DNA from 2 places in the Streptomyces sp. NPDC048584 genome. Region 2 is predicted to be linked to the other one. Evidence: riboswitches for the same ligand, from Rfam matches in the RefSeq annotation. Region 2 holds a riboswitch; the other holds the start of a gene.
The links. Region 2 has a riboswitch for cyclic di-AMP ahead of ACGFR9_RS00035 (peptidoglycan DD-metalloendopeptidase family protein). Riboswitches for the same ligand answer to the same signal wherever they lie in the genome.

Region 1 (7,574 bases), on a different contig from region 2:
CACCACAAGCGGCGGCTGATCCAGCCGGAGTTCCTCGACCTCGCCGCGACCCGGCTCGCACCGGGTGCGGTGCTGCACTGCGCCACCGACTGGGAGCCGTACGCGGAGCAGATGCTGGAGGTGCTCACCGCGCACCCCGGATTCGAGAACACGCAGGCGGACGGCGGTTTCGCGCCGCGTCCCGGGTTCCGGCCGCTCACCCGTTTCGAGGGGCAGGGACTGGAGAAGGGTCATGTCGTGAACGACCTGCTGTTCCGCCGCGTATCGCCGGACGAGCGGGCAGCAGACCGAACCTGATCCAGCCCGCCCCCGCCTCGTTAGGGGTCGATCCCGTGACCGCCAGTCCTCCTCCGTATCCGCCGCCTCCCGGTGCCGCTCCGGGCGGAACGCCGCGGCGTGCGCACTGGTGGCGGCGGCCCTGGGTGCGGTACGGCGCGCTGATCACGCTGCTCACCCTGTCCGGTCTTGTCATTCTGGCGCTGGTCAGGGAGCAGACCGGGACGCAGGGGTTCCTGGTCGGGCTCGGTCTCGCCGTGCTTCCGGTGCCGCTGCTCGTCGCCGCCTTCCGCTGGCTGGACCGGGTCGAGCCCGGCCCCTGGCGGAACCTGCTGTTCTCGTTCGCCTGGGGTGCCTGCGCCGCGGCGCTGATAGCGATCGTCGCGAACAGCTTCGCCACCCGGTGGATAGCGACGGCCACCGCCGACCCGACCGGCGCGGATACCCTGGGCGCGACCGTCATAGCGCCGGTCGTGGAGGAGTCCGCGAAGGCCGCGGCCGTTCTGCTGGTGTTCCTGTTCCGCAGACGCGACTTCACCGGCATCCTCGACGGCGTGGTGATAGCCGGGGTCACCGCCACCGGCTTCGCGTTCACCGAGAACATCCTCTACCTCGGCACCGCCTTCGGCACCGACCAGCTCACCGGCGACAGCGGCATCGCCTCGATCACCGCCGCGACCTTCTTCGTGCGCATCGTGATGTCGCCGTTCGCGCACCCCCTGTTCACCGTGCTCACCGGCATCGGCTTCGGCGTCGCGGCGCTCTCCTCGGACCGTCAGCGGATCCGGCGCGTCCTCCTGCCGCTCGGCGGACTGCTGCTCGCGATGGGCATGCACGCCCTGTGGAACGGCTCCACGACGCTCGGCCAGTACGGCTTCATCGCGGTGTACGCGGCGTTCATGGTGCCGGCGTTCGGACTGCTGACCTGGCTGGTGGTGTGGACGCGCCAGCGCGAGCTGCGGACCGTACGGGCGGAACTGCCCGCGTACGTGGTCGCCGGGTGGCTGAATCCGGCGGAGCCGTTCGCACTGGGCTCGATGCGGGCGCGGCGCCTGGCCCGCCGCTACGCGCGCCGGTACGGCGGCCGGGCGGCGGCGCGGTCGGTGGCCGAGTACGAGGCGTACGCGACGTCGCTGGCGTTCCTGCGGCACCGGGGGCGGCTCGGGCGGGCGGACACGGACTTCGTCACCCGGGAACGGCGACTGCTGCTGGAGTTGTGGCACCGCCGGTCGGCGGCCCGCCCCGCCCTGGAGCACGCGGCCCGCGTCAGCGCGCCCCGGATGCCGGTCGCCGCGGCACCGTGGGCGATGCACGGCGGCTACGGCGCTCACGGCGGCTACGGGCACCCGCAGGCGCCCTACGGTCACCAGCCGTACAGCCACCAGCCGTACGGTCACCCGTACCCCGTCCACGACCCGAACCCCTACCGCTCCTGACCGCCGGTCCGCCACCGGAAACACCTCACCGGCGGCCCTGAGGTCGTCGGGACTGCCGGTGTTCGGGGTGTCGGCGGAAGCCGGGCCGGTCAGACGCTGAGGCCCTTGCCCTGCAGCCAGGCCAGCGGGTCGATGCCGGAGGTGGAACCGCCGGGGTGGACCTCGAGGTGGAGGTGGGCGCCGGTGACGTTGCCGGTGGCGCCGACGCGGCCGATCACATCGCCGGTGTTGACCTTCTGGCCGACGCTGACGCTGATGGAGGACTGGTGGGCGTACCAGATCTCGGTGCCGTCGTCGAGGGTCAGCACGGTCTTGTAGCCGTAGGAGCCGTCATAACCGGCGGAGGTGATCGTGCCGGTGTGGACGGCCTTGAGCAGCGTGCCCGTGGGGGCGGCGAAGTCCAGGCCCGTGTGGTAGCCGGAGGACCAGTAGGCGCCCGCCTGACCGAAGGTCGAGGAGAGGGTGTACGAGGAGGTCGGCAGCGCGTACTGCTTGGCCAGCTCGGCGAGGCGCTCGGCCTCGGCCTTCTTCGCGGCCTCCTCCTCCGCCTTCTTCTTGGCGGCCTCGGCCTTGGCCTTGGCCTCCTTCTCCGCCTTGGCGGCGGCGTCGGCGGCCTGCTTCTCGGCGGCGGCGACGGCCTCGGCGGCGGCCTTGGTCTCGGCCTGGTCCTGCTGCTGCTCGACCTGCGCCATGATCCGGGCGCGCAGTGCCTCACCGGCGTCGGCGGCGCCCTGCTCGGTGTCGGCGGTGGTCATGCCGATGCTGCTGAGGGGGGTGGACGATCCCTGGGGCGTTTCCTCGTCGGAGAGGAGGGAACCCACGCTGGGAAGGTCGGGCACGGAGATCGAGACCGGCGGCTTGCCGGTCTGGGCGCTGGCCATACCGCCGGCGCCGACCGCCGCTATGACGCCGACGCCGAGGACGGTGGAGCTGCGGGCGAGTCCTCCGCCGCGCTGCTTGGAGACGCGATGCCGGCCACGTACGGGACGGAGGGAGTCCGCGGTGGGGTTCCACTCCTCGAAGGGGCCCTCGTCGGTGCGGCCCGCGCCGTAGGCGAAGGTGTCGCTGGGTTTGAACGGGGCCTCGGGGGCAGGCGGGTTGGACGCCACGTGGGCGCGCTCCTTCCTTCCGTCTCCGCCTACCGGGTTAGCTGACGGGTTCGGAGCGGGAAGGTCTCCTACGCGCGTATACGCGTCGTGCTGCCACGACGGTATGGACGCGATTCACCCCATGGTGGTGGTTCCCCGGTTCCCTTGCGGGATTCGGCGCGTGCGCACGGAGCCGACTTCTGTGACGGCTGGGACGACCGCGCTGCGTTATCGAACGTTAATAGACGTGAGGGCCCTATTCCAAGCCGTTCCTCTTGATCATTAACGAATTCCGGACGGACTTAAGCGCCACGGACGGTCAAAAACGGGCGAGTTGACCGCGCTTCAGATGGCGGCCCGTTTCTGATGGTTCGTCAGTCGTTATGCGCTGCGGGACAGGCCGCTCACGGTGAGTGAAGGAGAGTGTGGAAAACACCGAAGGCCGGAATCCTCAAGGATTCCGGCCTTCGGCCTTCAGTAGCGGGGACAGGATTTGAACCTGCGACCTCTGGGTTATGAGCCCAGCGAGCTACCGAGCTGCTCCACCCCGCGTCGGTAGGACCAGTGTACGCCATCGGCGGGGCCCGGCGCACACCCATGATCGGCGGCCCGGGTCAGCCCTCGAGCAGATGACCGTTCGGTGCCTTGGCGCGGTCCTCGTGCTCCGGCAGGACGACGACGGCGGCGCCCCCGGCCTCCAGTACGCCGCTGCCGTCGGCGTCCGCCACGAAGGTGTCCGGCTCGCGCCAGGCCGTGACCACCCGCCGCACCCCCGCGTCCAGGATCAGCCGCGCGCAGGGCGCCGGCCGGGACGCGCGGCGGGCGCATGGCTCCAGGCTGGAGTACACGGTGGCGCCGGCGAGCCGGGGGTCCGTGGGGTCGGCCTTGGCGAGCGCGGCCTCCTCCGCGTGCGCCAGCGGGTCGGTGCCCTCCCGGGAGTGGCCGCGCGCCAGCTCCGTACCGTCGGCGGCGACCACGACCGCGCCCACGCTGAACGCCGTCCGCGAGGGCGGGCACTCGGCGGCCAGTTCGCAGGCGAGGGCCAGCCAGTGGTGGTCGGCGGCGGTGGGCAGCGGGCCGGTGCCGGGGGCGGTGGGCTCGTAGCGCGTCAGGACGACGTCGCCGATCGGGCGGGTCTCCACCAGCCGCAGCCGGCCGCCCTGGTAGGAGCCGGGGCCGAAGAGGCGCGGGGCCTTCGCGTCGCCGACGAACAGCGGGGCGAGGACCAGCTGGAGCTCGTCGGCCAGCCCCTGGGTGAGGAGCTGGGTGTGGAGGGTGCCGCCGCCCTCGACCATGAGCCGCCGCACCCCGCGCTCGGCGTGCAGATGCTCCAGGAGCCGCCGCCAGTCGAGCCCGCTGCCGAGCGGGACGACGTCGGCGGCGATCCCGAGGGCGTGGGCCCGCTCGGCGCCCTTGTCGGTGGTGTAGAGGACCTTCTCGCCGCCGGTGTGCCAGAACCGGGCCGCCGGGTCCAGCTCGCCGGAGCCGCTGACGGTGACCTTGAGCGGGTACTCGGCCCGCCCCTCGGCGAGGCGGGCGGCGCGCCGCCCGGGCGAGTTGACCAGCAGCCGGGGGTTGTCGGCGCGGATCGTGCCGGCGCCGATCAGGATGGCGTCCACACCGGCCCGTACCTCGTCGACCCGGTCGAAGTCGGCCGGGGAGGACAGCAGCAGCCGGTCGGGGCCGGTGTCGTCGAGGTAGCCGTCGAGGGAGACGGCGGCGGACAGCAGGACGTACGGGTGGGGCATCGGGGTACTCCGGACGGGGCAGCGGGGGTGGGGGTCCAGTCTGCCGGTCAGGGCTCGATCAGCCCCACGCGGATGGCGTACCGGGTCAGTTCCAGGCGGTCCTTGAGGCCGAGTTTGGCCAGGATGTTGGCGCGGTGCCGCTCCACGGTCTTGGGGCTGATGACGAGGAGACCGGCGATCTGCTGCGAGGTGTGGCCCTCGGCGACCAGCTTGAGGATCTCCTCCTCGCGGTCGGTGATCGCCTTGGCCGGCAGGGTACGGCCCTCCCTCGCGAGGTCGAGGTACTTGTGGATGAGGGCGTTGACGGCGCCGGGGTAGAGGAACGGCTCACCGCGCATGGTGGCGTGGCAGGCCTCGACGAGATCGCGGTCGGCGACGGACTTGAGGACGTAGCCGGAGGCACCGGCGGCGAGGGCCTCGAAGAAGAACTGCTCGTTGTCGTACATCGTCAGGATGAGGATGCGGGTCTCCGGCAGGTCCCGGGAGATTTCACGGGCCGCCTGGAGACCGGTGCGGCGGGGCATCGCGATGTCGAGGATGGCCAGATCGGGGCGGTGCTCGCGGGCCTGGTCGAGGGCTTCGGAGCCGTCGGCGGCCTCGGCGACGACGGTCAGATCCGGTTCGCCGTCCAGGATGAGGCGAACCCCCCGGCGGACCAGCGCGTGGTCGTCGGCGAGCAGGATGCGGGTGGGGGCCGGGTCGGTCATGTGTGGGCGTTTCCGGTCGGGGGCGTCGGTCTCACGGGGGCGGTGGGGCGTGCGCGGGGGCGGAGTCCCGTACGGGTCCGGGCGCGGAGTCCCTTACGGGCGCGGCCTCCCGCAGGGGGACGAGGGCGTGGGCGGGGAAGCGGGCGGGGACGGGGACGGCCAGACGCACCTCGGTGCCGCCGCCGTCGGCGCGGTCCACGGTCAGCCGGGCGCCGACGAGGAGCGCGCGCTCCCGCATCCCGCGGATACCGGCGCCCTCCGGGGTGACGCCGGTGCCGCGGCCGTCGTCACGGACCCGGAGTTCGACCCCGCCGGGGGTCCGGCGCAGGGCGAGCTCGGCGCGGCGGGCCCGGGCGTGGCGGGCGGTGTTGGTGAGGCCCTCCTGGGCCACCCGGTAGATCACCAGCTCCGACTCCCGGTCCAGCTCGGGCAGGTCCGCGTCGAGGCTGTGCTGGACGCTCAGACCGGGCCCGCCGTACTCGGTGGCCAGCGCCTTGAGCGCGCTGGCCAGGCCCAGCTCGTCCAGCACGCCGGGGCGCAGCCGGCGGGCGATGCGCCGGATCTCCTCGAGGCTCGCGCGGGTGGTCTCCTGCGTCTGCCGCAGTTCCCCGGCGAGGGCGGGCGGGGCGTGGTCGGCGGCACGCTTGAGCTGGAGCAGTACGGCGGTGAGGGACTGGCCCACCTCGTCGTGCAGCTCCCGCGCGACACGCCGGCGCTCGGACTCCTGCGCGGACAGGGCGCGGGCGCTGCTGGTGGCGCGCTCGTCCTCGAGCCGGTCGAGCATGGTGTTGTACGTGGTGATCAGCTCGGCGATCTCGCCGCGCCCGCCCACCGCCGGGCGGTGTCCCGGGCGGAGCAGGTCGGTCGTGTTCATGGCGCGGGTCAGGCGCTGCAGCGGGGCGAGGCCCACACGCAGCAGCAGGGCGTTGGCGACGAGCATGGCGGCCAGCCCGACCGTGAGGACGGCGGCCTCGGTGAGCAGGACCGGTGTGGACACCGTGACGGGCCCCAGCAGCAGGGCCGTGGCCACGATGAGCACGACCGCGTTCAGCAGGAAGATCCGCCAGAACAGAGGCACCCCGTACCGCCTCCTCGTCATCGGCCGCTCGCCACGGGCCGGCTCCCCCGGGAGGGGAACCGACGGCCCGCGGACCGGGGGCGCGGCGCGGGCCGTCACCTCCAGCCTGTGCGCCCGAGGGGCCGCGCGCCATCGGTGACAGCCCCCATTTTCTCCCCGGGGGCCCTGGCCGCTCACGGCCCGTGTGAGCGGTGACCCTCACGGAAGATGGGGCCCGCGACGGATGGCCGCGGACGGTGGCGGCGGGCGACGCTGGAGTTGCCGTGCCGGGTGGGTGACAACGTCGACGCAGGGGCAAACTCCCCTGTACCGAGCCGAGTTCGCGGCAAGCCGACGATTCACCCTACGTCCCGTGGTCCAAGGAGCGATGACCGTGGGCGGTGTCACCGGGCGGCCGCCCCCTGGGAAGGAGGAGCCGTGCCCCAGTCCGACGACGAGCGCCTGGTCGACCTCGCCACTCGTCTCGAACACGAGGACCCCCGTTTCGTCCGCTCACTCTCCGAAGGCCGTCCGGCCCGCCCGCGCGAGTACCGCCGTACGAGCGCCTGGTGCGCGCTGGTGATCGGCGTGACCATGCTCGCGGCGGGGATCATCGTCCCCGACGGCCTGCTGATCGCGGCGGGTCTGGTGCTCTCCGGGATCGCCGTCCAGCTCCTCGACCCGCACCGCGACGAACGGCCCGCGAAATGACGCGGCGCCCGGACCGGCCTCAGCCGTTCCGGGCGCCGCGCGGCAGGTCGGCGGCGGGATGCCGGTCCTGCGAGGGGTAGGCCCTGTGGGACTCGAACCCACAACCAATGGATTAAAAGTCCACTGCTCTGCCAATTGAGCTAAGGGCCCCAGGCGATGTTGCCTCCCCGAGCATAGCCGGACGTGGCCGTGAGTCCGATCGGGTATCGGGGAGGCGGGTCGGGACGTGTCCCGCGCGGAAGGCGGAAGGGCCCGCACGACAGGTGTCGTGCGGGCCCTTCCGCCTGGCCGGTTGAGGCCGTGTCAGCCGTTGCGCTTCCAGCGCGGCTTGTCGTCGCGGCGGCCGAAGGAGCCGCCACCGCTGCGGTGCTCGTCACGACGGCCGTACGGGCGGTCGTGGGAGGCGGAGCCGGAACGGAAGCCCGGACGGTCGCCCTGGCGGTCACGGTTGAACGGGCGGTCGCTGCCCCGGTGGCCGCCGCGGTCGTCCCGGCGGAAGCCGGGACGGTCGCCGCGCTCGCCGCGCTCACCACGGTCACGGTTGAAACCAC
Region 2 (7,574 bases):
TCGACGGTCGGCAGCCCGCCCACGTCGCGGAAGTTGCGTACTCCGGCCAGCTCGGGTTCGGTCGACGGCACCTGCTGCGTCACGAAGGACTCCTCCCACTCGCGGCGCCGTCGGCGGGCTCGCCGACGGGCACGCCTCGACGATACGACATGCCTGCCTGGGCCAATGAGTTGTCCACAGGCATTGCCCGGCCGCCCCCATATCCTCGATGATGTTGGTGTCTGATCGCATCTGTTCGGGTCTGTTGGAGGTTCGGGTGACGCAGGTCTCCCAAAACGGTCGTACATGGCTCCTGTCGGGGCCGGCCAGTGCTTACGCGCTGCATCTCACCGACCGTGACGAGCTGGTGCATCTGCACTGGGGTCCGAGGATCACGCTCGCCGACGCGGAGGCCCTCGCCGCCCGTCCGATGCCGGAGCACTGCTCCTTCGAGTCCCCGCTGGACGGGCGCGAGGAGTACCCGGTCGAGGGCGGCCCGCGCTTCACCCGGCCCGCCCTGTCCGTACGTACCGCCGAGGGACGGCGCGGCACCGAGTGGACCTTCGACGGCCACGAGAGCGACGACGGCGAACTGCGTCTGCGTTTTCGCGACGGCGACCTGGCCGTCACCCTGCACTACCGGATGCGCGACGACGTGATCGAACGCTGGGTGTCCCTGCGCAACCGGGGACCCGCCGTCGAACTCCTGCGCGCCGACTCCGCGACCTGGACCCTGCCCGAGCGCGAGCACTGGCGGCTGTCCCAGCTGCACGGCCGCTGGGCCGCCGAGTCCCGGCTGACCCGCGCCCCGCTCACCTACGGCGAGAAGGTCGTCGGCAGCCGCCGCGGCCACACCGGGCACCACCATCTGCCCTGGGTCGCGCTCGACACCGACGCCACCGAGGAGCGCGGCGAGGTCTACGGTTGCGCGCTGGGCTGGTCCGGGTCCTGGCGGATCGGCGTCGCCCAACTTCCCGACGCGCGCGTGCAGATCACCGGCGGCGCCGGACACGACGACTCCGGCCTGCTGATGCTGGGCACGGACGAGACGTACGTCACGCCGGTCTTCGCCGGACTGTGGAGCGACGGCGGCTTCGGCGGCGCCAGCCGTGCCTGGCACGCCTATCAGCGGACGTATGTGATCCCGGCCGCGGACCGGGACCGGCCGGTGCTGTTCAACTCGTGGGAGGCCACCCAGTTCGACATCGCGGAGGAGCAGCAGCGGGCCCTGGCCGAGCGGGCCGCCGCGATGGGCGTCGAGCTGTTCGTCGTCGACGACGGCTGGTTCGGGGCCCGTACGAGCGACCGGGCCGGGCTCGGCGACTGGACGCCCAACCCGGACCGCTTCCCGGGCGGACTGAAACCCCTTGCCGACCATGTGCACGGACTCGGGATGCAGTTCGGCATCTGGGTCGAGCCGGAGATGGTCAACCCCGACAGCGATCTCTACCGGGCGCACCCCGACTGGGTGCAGTTCCAGCAGGGCCGCCGGCGTACGGAGCTGCGCAACCAGCTGGTCCTCAACCTCGCGCGGGACGACGTCCGGGAGTACCTCTGGGAACAGCTCGACGGGCTGCTCTCCAGCGCTCCCGTGGACTATGTGAAATGGGACTTCAACCGGTCCTTCACCGACGCCGGCTGGCCGGACGACCCGTATCCGCAGCGGCTGTGGACGGACCATGTGCGCGGGCTGTACGCGCTCCTCGACCGGCTGCGGGCGGCCCATCCGGGCGTGGCCTTCGAGTCCTGCTCGGGCGGTGGCGGCCGGATCGACCTGGGCGTCCTCTCCCGTACCGACCAGGTATGGACCTCGGACAACACCGATCCGCTCGACCGGCTCGCCATCCAGCACGGCTTCAGCCAGGTCCACCCGGCCCGGGTGATGGCGGCCTGGGTCACCGACAGCCCGAACGTGATGCTCAACGGACGGGTCAGCTCGCTGCGGTTCCGGTTCGTCAGCGCCATGGCCGGGGTGCTCGGTGTCGGCGGCGACCTCACCCGGTGGACCGGGGAGGAGCTCGCCGAGGCGCGGGAGTGGGTCGGGCTCTACAAGGAGATCCGGCCGCTCGTCCAGCGTGGCGACCAGTACCGGCTGCGGCCCCCGGAGGGCGGGCTGAGCGCGGTGCAGTACGTCCTCGGCGACGAGACCGTCGTCCTCGCGTGTCTCCGGGCGCAGCACTACGGCGAACCCGCCCCGGCGCTCCGGCTGCGCGGCCTTGACCCGGAGGCGACGTACGAATGCCTCGAAACGGGTGAAACGCACCGAGGCGCCGTACTGCTGCACCACGGACTGCTCACCGGGCTGCGGGGGGATCTGGACGCCGCGGTGCTTCGCCTCCGCCGCCGGTGATCGACCGATTGGGGCGTTCTGTCCGGTTGGGTGGCTTTGATATAACGCGCCCCGAAAGGAGGGGGGATGGGGCGAGGGTGCGTGAGCATCGTCATATCCGTGACGATGTGTTGTCGCCATGCTCACGTAATTCCGTGGAGCGACAAGGGAATTCGTGAGGTAAAAGGAATCCCGGCTGACGCTGGGTGAGATCTTTTCCGTTGTTGGATCACGGAAAAACCCGTCCCCGGTGAACCCGCGCTTGTCCCTTCGCGTCCGGGTCGCTTACGTTCGCCACCGATCCGGACGGACGCCTAATCCTGCCGCCGCCCGGAGCCCCGCACACACATACCCGTGCACGGCAGGAACGGGGGACCCACAGGCAGGACCGCCTGTTCCGGTTCCCGGAACGGCTAGGGGTTAAGCCGCGCGGCAATGCGGCCGGGCATCTCCAGCCCGAACCCGACAGCTCACCTCGTAGGCGCCGGAGAGGAATTCGACATGCCCGCGAAGGGTAAGCACCGCCGTACCACGGCACAGCGTTTCACCCGTTCCATCGCCGTCGCCGTCGCCGGCACCGGTGGCGCCGCACTGGCCCTGCCGCTTCTCGGCGCGACCGGCGCGCACGCCGCCACCGAGGCGGCCGCCCCCGGAAAGGCCGTCCAGTCCCTTTCCGTGGTGAGCCGGCAGGCCACCGCCGAAAAGGGCGACGAGGCCCGCACGTACACCGTGAAGGCCGGCGACTACCTCGCGAAGATCGCCGCGACCGAGCACATCGACGGTGGCTGGAAGCAGCTTTACGCGGACAACCGCGAGGCCGTCGGCGCCGACCCGGCGCTCATCCACCCCGGTCTGAGGCTCTCCATCGACGGCGAGACCGCCAAGAGCACGCCGAAGCGGTCCTCTTCACCGGAGCAGTCCTCTCCGGCGCCGGCGAAGCCCGCCGCGCCGAAGGCCGCGAAGCCCGCCGCCAAGGCGGCCGAGCAGCCCGCCGAGCAGTCCTCCCCGGACACCACCGCGCAGAACGCGAACACCTCCGCCTACAGCTCCCCGGTGCCCGGCGCCGGCGGCCTCGGCACCGCCTACAAGGTGGCCGGCAGCATGTGGTCCAGCGGCTACCACACCGGTGTCGACTTCAGCGTCCCGACCGGCACCTCCCTGAAGGCCGTCGGCGCGGGCACCGTCGTCTCCGCCGGCTGGGGCGGCGCGTACGGCAACCAGGTCGTCGTCAAGCTGAACGACGGCTACTACGCCCAGTACGCCCACCTGTCCTCGCTGTCCGTCTCGGCCGGCCAGTCCGTCACCGCCGGCCAGCAGGTCGGCCTCTCCGGTGCGACCGGCAACGTGACCGGCCCGCACCTGCACTTCGAGATCCGCACCACCCCGAACTACGGCTCGGACGTGGACCCGGTCTCCTACCTCCGCTCCAAGGGCGTCTCCATCGGCTGACCCCCGCGGCACCCCTTCCTGACACGCGCGCCGAAGGCCGGACCCCGATCCACGGGGCCGGCCTTCGGCGTATTCCGGAATTGGCCAACATTTTGAGAGTGTCTTATCTCACCGCGCGTCAACCCTTCCTTACGGTCGCGTAGGTCACAATGGAAGGTGAATCATGAGCTCCCGTGGCAGACGATTCGAAGAGTGACAGCAGAGCAGTGATCGGGTCGTACGTGGCGGTGGGGGACAGCTTCACCGAGGGCGTCGGCGACCCCGGCCCCGACGGGGCGTTCGTCGGCTGGGCCGACCGGTTCGCCGTCCTTCTCGCGGACCTCCGGCCCGAAGGCGACTTCCAGTACACGAATCTCGCGGTGCGCGGAAAGCTACTGGACCAGATCATGGCGGACCAGCTGACGAGGGCGGTCGAACTCGCCCCCGATCTGGTCTCGTTCTGCGCGGGCGGCAACGACATCCTCCGTCCCGGCAGCGACCCGGACGAGGTGGCCGAGCGGTTCGAGCAGGCGATCGCCGCGCTCACGGCCGTATCGGGCACGGTGATGGTGACGACCGGGTTCGACACCCGTGGCGTACCCCTGCTGAAGCATCTGCGCGGCAAGATCGCGACGTACAACGGGCATGTGCGGGCCGTCGCCGACCGCTACGGCTGCCCGGTGCTCGACCTGTGGTCCCTCAGGAGCGTCCAGGACCGCAGGGCGTGGGACGCCGACCGGCTGCACCTGTCACCGGAGGGGCACACCCGCGTCGCACTGCGCGCGGGACAGGCCCTCGGCCTCAGGACCCCCGCGGACCCGGAGCAGCCCTGGCCGTCCCTGCCGCCCCGCGGCGTCCTGGAGATCCGGCGGGACGACGTCCACTGGGCCCGCGAGTACCTGGTGCCGTGGATCGGCCGCCGGCTGCGCGGGGAGTCCTCCGGCGACCATGTGATCGCCAAGGGGGCGCTGTCGCCGCACGCCATCAAGGAGCGGATCGCCTCGGTGGCGTGAGCACCCGCGCGGTAGCGTGGTGATCATGGAGAACTGGGGCCTGCGGCAGGCGGCCGCCACGGACGTGGAGGCGGTGGCCGAGCTGCGCGCCCTGGTCCTGCGGGCCGATCCGGAACGGCTCGGCCGCTACGACGCGCGGCGGGTACGGCAGCGGCTGCGCGACGGCTTCGACCCGGCCCACACGTGGGTGATCGAGACGGGCGGCGCCTTCGCCGGCTGTGTGGCGCTGCGTCCCGCCGGGGACTGCCACTGGCTGGAGCACTTCTATATGGCCCCGGACCGCCAGGGCGGCGGCATCGGGTCGGCCGTGCTGCGCCGACTGCTGGAGCGGTGCGACCGCGCCGCCACCGTCGTACGGCTGAACGTTGTGCGCGGCAGCCCCGCCCGCCGCCTCTACGAGCGGCACGGATTCACCGTACGGACGGAGGACCCGGTCGACGTGTTCATGACCCGCGAACCGTCCCGGCCGTACCCGGCACCGCGTTGTCGGTCCGGCCGCACATAATGGAATGTCTGACCGACTCCACCTGGAGGTACCGTGGCCGGTTCCCGTTCCCAGAGCTCCGGGCTGCGTGCCCTGCGGCCCGAAGCCTTCGGCGCGGACCCGAGCGGTGAGCGCATGGCCCGCATCCGCAGATCCCCGCACTTCAGGGACGGCGTGTTCCAGAACCCCGGCGGTACCGCCCGGATCCGCCCCTCGGGCTCGACGCGGGACCTCGCGAAGATCTACTTCGACAAGGACTCCCGCTCCCGGCGCGCACCCAAGGGCACCATCCCGGTGCACCCCACCACCCTCGCCGACATCTCCCGCCCGCCGGCGAGCGGGCTGCGGCTGACCTGGATGGGCCACTCCAGCGTGCTCGCGGAGATCGACGGACACCGGGTGCTCTTCGACCCCGTATGGGGTGAGCGCTGCTCGCCGTTCCCCTTCGCGGGCCCCAAGAGGCTGCACCCCGCCCCGCTGCCGCTGGCCGCCCTCGGCCCGGTCGACGTCGTGGTGATCTCCCACGACCACTACGACCACCTCGACCTGCCCACGATCAAGGCGCTGGCCGGCACGGACACGCTGTTCGCCGTGCCCCTCGGCGTCGGCGCGCACCTGGAGCGCTGGGGCGTGTCCCCCGGCAGGCTGCGCGAGCTGGACTGGCACGAGGCGACCAAGGTCGGCGGCCTCACCCTCACCGCCACCCCGGCCCGCCACTTCTGCGGCCGGGGCCTGCGCAACACCCAGCACACCCTGTGGGCCTCCTGGGCCGTCGCGGGCGAGAACCACCGGATCTACCACAGCGGCGACACCGGCTACTTCGACGGCTTCAAGGACATCGGCGCCGACCACGGCCCGTTCGACGCCACGATGATCCAGGTCGGCGCGTACTCGGACTTCTGGCCCGACATCCACATGACCCCCGAGGAAGGCGTCCGCGCCCACCTCGACCTCCAGTCCGGCGAGGCGACCGGCGTCCTCCTCCCCATCCACTGGGGCACCTTCAACCTGGCCCCGCACGCGTGGGCGGAGCCGGGGGAGTGGATGACGGACGCGGCGGCGGCCGTCGGCCAGACGGCGGCGTTCCCCCGCCCCGGCGAACCCTTCGAACCCACGGGTGAAGTCCCGACCACCCCCTGGTGGCGCCCCCTGACCTCCCCGGTCACACACCACTGGACCCCCACCGCGAAGCGGGGTGACGCCACCCCGGCCCCCGAGGAGACCCTCGACCTGGCCGGCGACCGCTGACGCGGGAGCCACGGAGACCGCCGTACCGAGGGGAACCGGACAGTCTCTTCGAGGGCCGGAAACCGGGGTGCGGCGGGCTTCCCCGTCGTGTGACGATCATGCCGGTGTGCCGGGGCCTCCGGCACACCGGTCGTGTGACCACACCCTTGGGGGAGCTATGCGTCTGTTGTCCGCCGGACGTCTGATCCGACTCAGATCCGGTGCCGCCGTGGCGGTGGCGGCCGGTCTGGTGACGGCCGGTCTCGCCGCGCCCGCGTTCGCCGCCGACGACCCGCCGCAGACCGATCAGCTGTGGATCAATTCGCCGTACGAGCAGACGCTGCCGACCGCCACCGACGGTGGTCAGCCGCAGTCCCGCACCCTCGGCATCGGCCTCTACCACGACAACGAGAACTTCACGGTGACCGACGGCCGGCTCGTCGTCGACGTCTCCGACCTGGCCGGGGTCGCCGAGGTGACCTGGCCGGACAACTGCACCCCGGGCGGAACCGGCGCGGTGTGCGACATCCCCGTGGTGCCCGCCATCGGGGGCGACTACGAGGACCAGGTCTTCCTGACCGTCCGCGCGGCCGACGGCGCCGAAGCCGGAGCAACGGGCAGGATCACCTACGAGGCGACGGCCACCGGTGGCCCCGAGGGGACGCTCACCGCGCCGCAGGAGAGCTTCGACACCACGCTCACCGTCGGCGCGGGACCCGATCTCGCCATCGACCCCGTCAGCGGCATCGAGAAGGGCCGGCCCGGCGACGAGCGGACCATCCCGTTCAAGGTCACCAACAACGGCAACGAGAGCGCGAACGGATTCACCGTCGAGCTGTACGCCTCGTACGGCCTGACGGATCTGACCCGGTACGACGCCTGCGTCTACACATCCACGGCGGGCGACGACTACGCACCGTCGAACAAGGCGATCTGCAGGTTCGACCAGGTGCTGGCGCCGGGCGACTCCTTCGAACTGCCCGAGCCGCTGACGGTGCGCCTCGCCCCGCACGCGCTGAACGAGCGACTCGACATCGACGTCGAACCGGGCGGCGGCGCCCAGGACATCGACTCCGACAACGACTACGTGGCCCTCCAGATCGGCGCGGACAAC

Region 1: linked by a shared signal. The riboswitch ahead of ACGFR9_RS23500 (M23 family metallopeptidase) and the one ahead of ACGFR9_RS00035 (peptidoglycan DD-metalloendopeptidase family protein) in region 2 are both predicted to bind cyclic di-AMP.

Annotation. Positions count from the first base shown of each region.
Region 1 covers NZ_JBICWF010000010.1:282,750-290,323, reverse strand. Annotated here, with positions in the region: gene trmB (tRNA (guanosine(46)-N7)-methyltransferase TrmB) at 1-297, shown strand, start outside; gene ACGFR9_RS23505 (PrsW family intramembrane metalloprotease) at 333-1,712, shown strand; gene ACGFR9_RS23500 (M23 family metallopeptidase) at 1,802-2,821, opposite strand; cyclic di-AMP (ydaO/yuaA leader) riboswitch at 2,833-2,990, opposite strand; tRNA gene ACGFR9_RS23495 (tRNA-Met) at 3,279-3,352, opposite strand; gene ACGFR9_RS23490 (dihydrofolate reductase family protein) at 3,415-4,548, opposite strand; gene ACGFR9_RS23485 (response regulator) at 4,596-5,255, opposite strand; gene ACGFR9_RS23480 (histidine kinase) at 5,287-6,333, opposite strand; gene ACGFR9_RS23475 (DUF3040 domain-containing protein) at 6,751-7,023, shown strand; tRNA gene ACGFR9_RS23470 (tRNA-Lys) at 7,101-7,173, opposite strand; gene ACGFR9_RS23465 (DEAD/DEAH box helicase) at 7,327-7,574, opposite strand, start outside.
Region 2 covers NZ_JBICWF010000001.1:1,750-9,323, reverse strand. Annotated here, with positions in the region: gene ACGFR9_RS00045 (tyrosine-protein phosphatase) at 1-83, opposite strand, end outside; gene ACGFR9_RS00040 (alpha-galactosidase) at 257-2,329, shown strand; cyclic di-AMP (ydaO/yuaA leader) riboswitch at 2,648-2,805, shown strand; gene ACGFR9_RS00035 (peptidoglycan DD-metalloendopeptidase family protein) at 2,810-3,757, shown strand; gene ACGFR9_RS00030 (SGNH/GDSL hydrolase family protein) at 3,964-4,749, shown strand; gene ACGFR9_RS00025 (GNAT family N-acetyltransferase) at 4,775-5,254, shown strand; gene ACGFR9_RS00020 (MBL fold metallo-hydrolase) at 5,288-6,481, shown strand; gene ACGFR9_RS00015 (CARDB domain-containing protein) at 6,639-7,574, shown strand, end outside.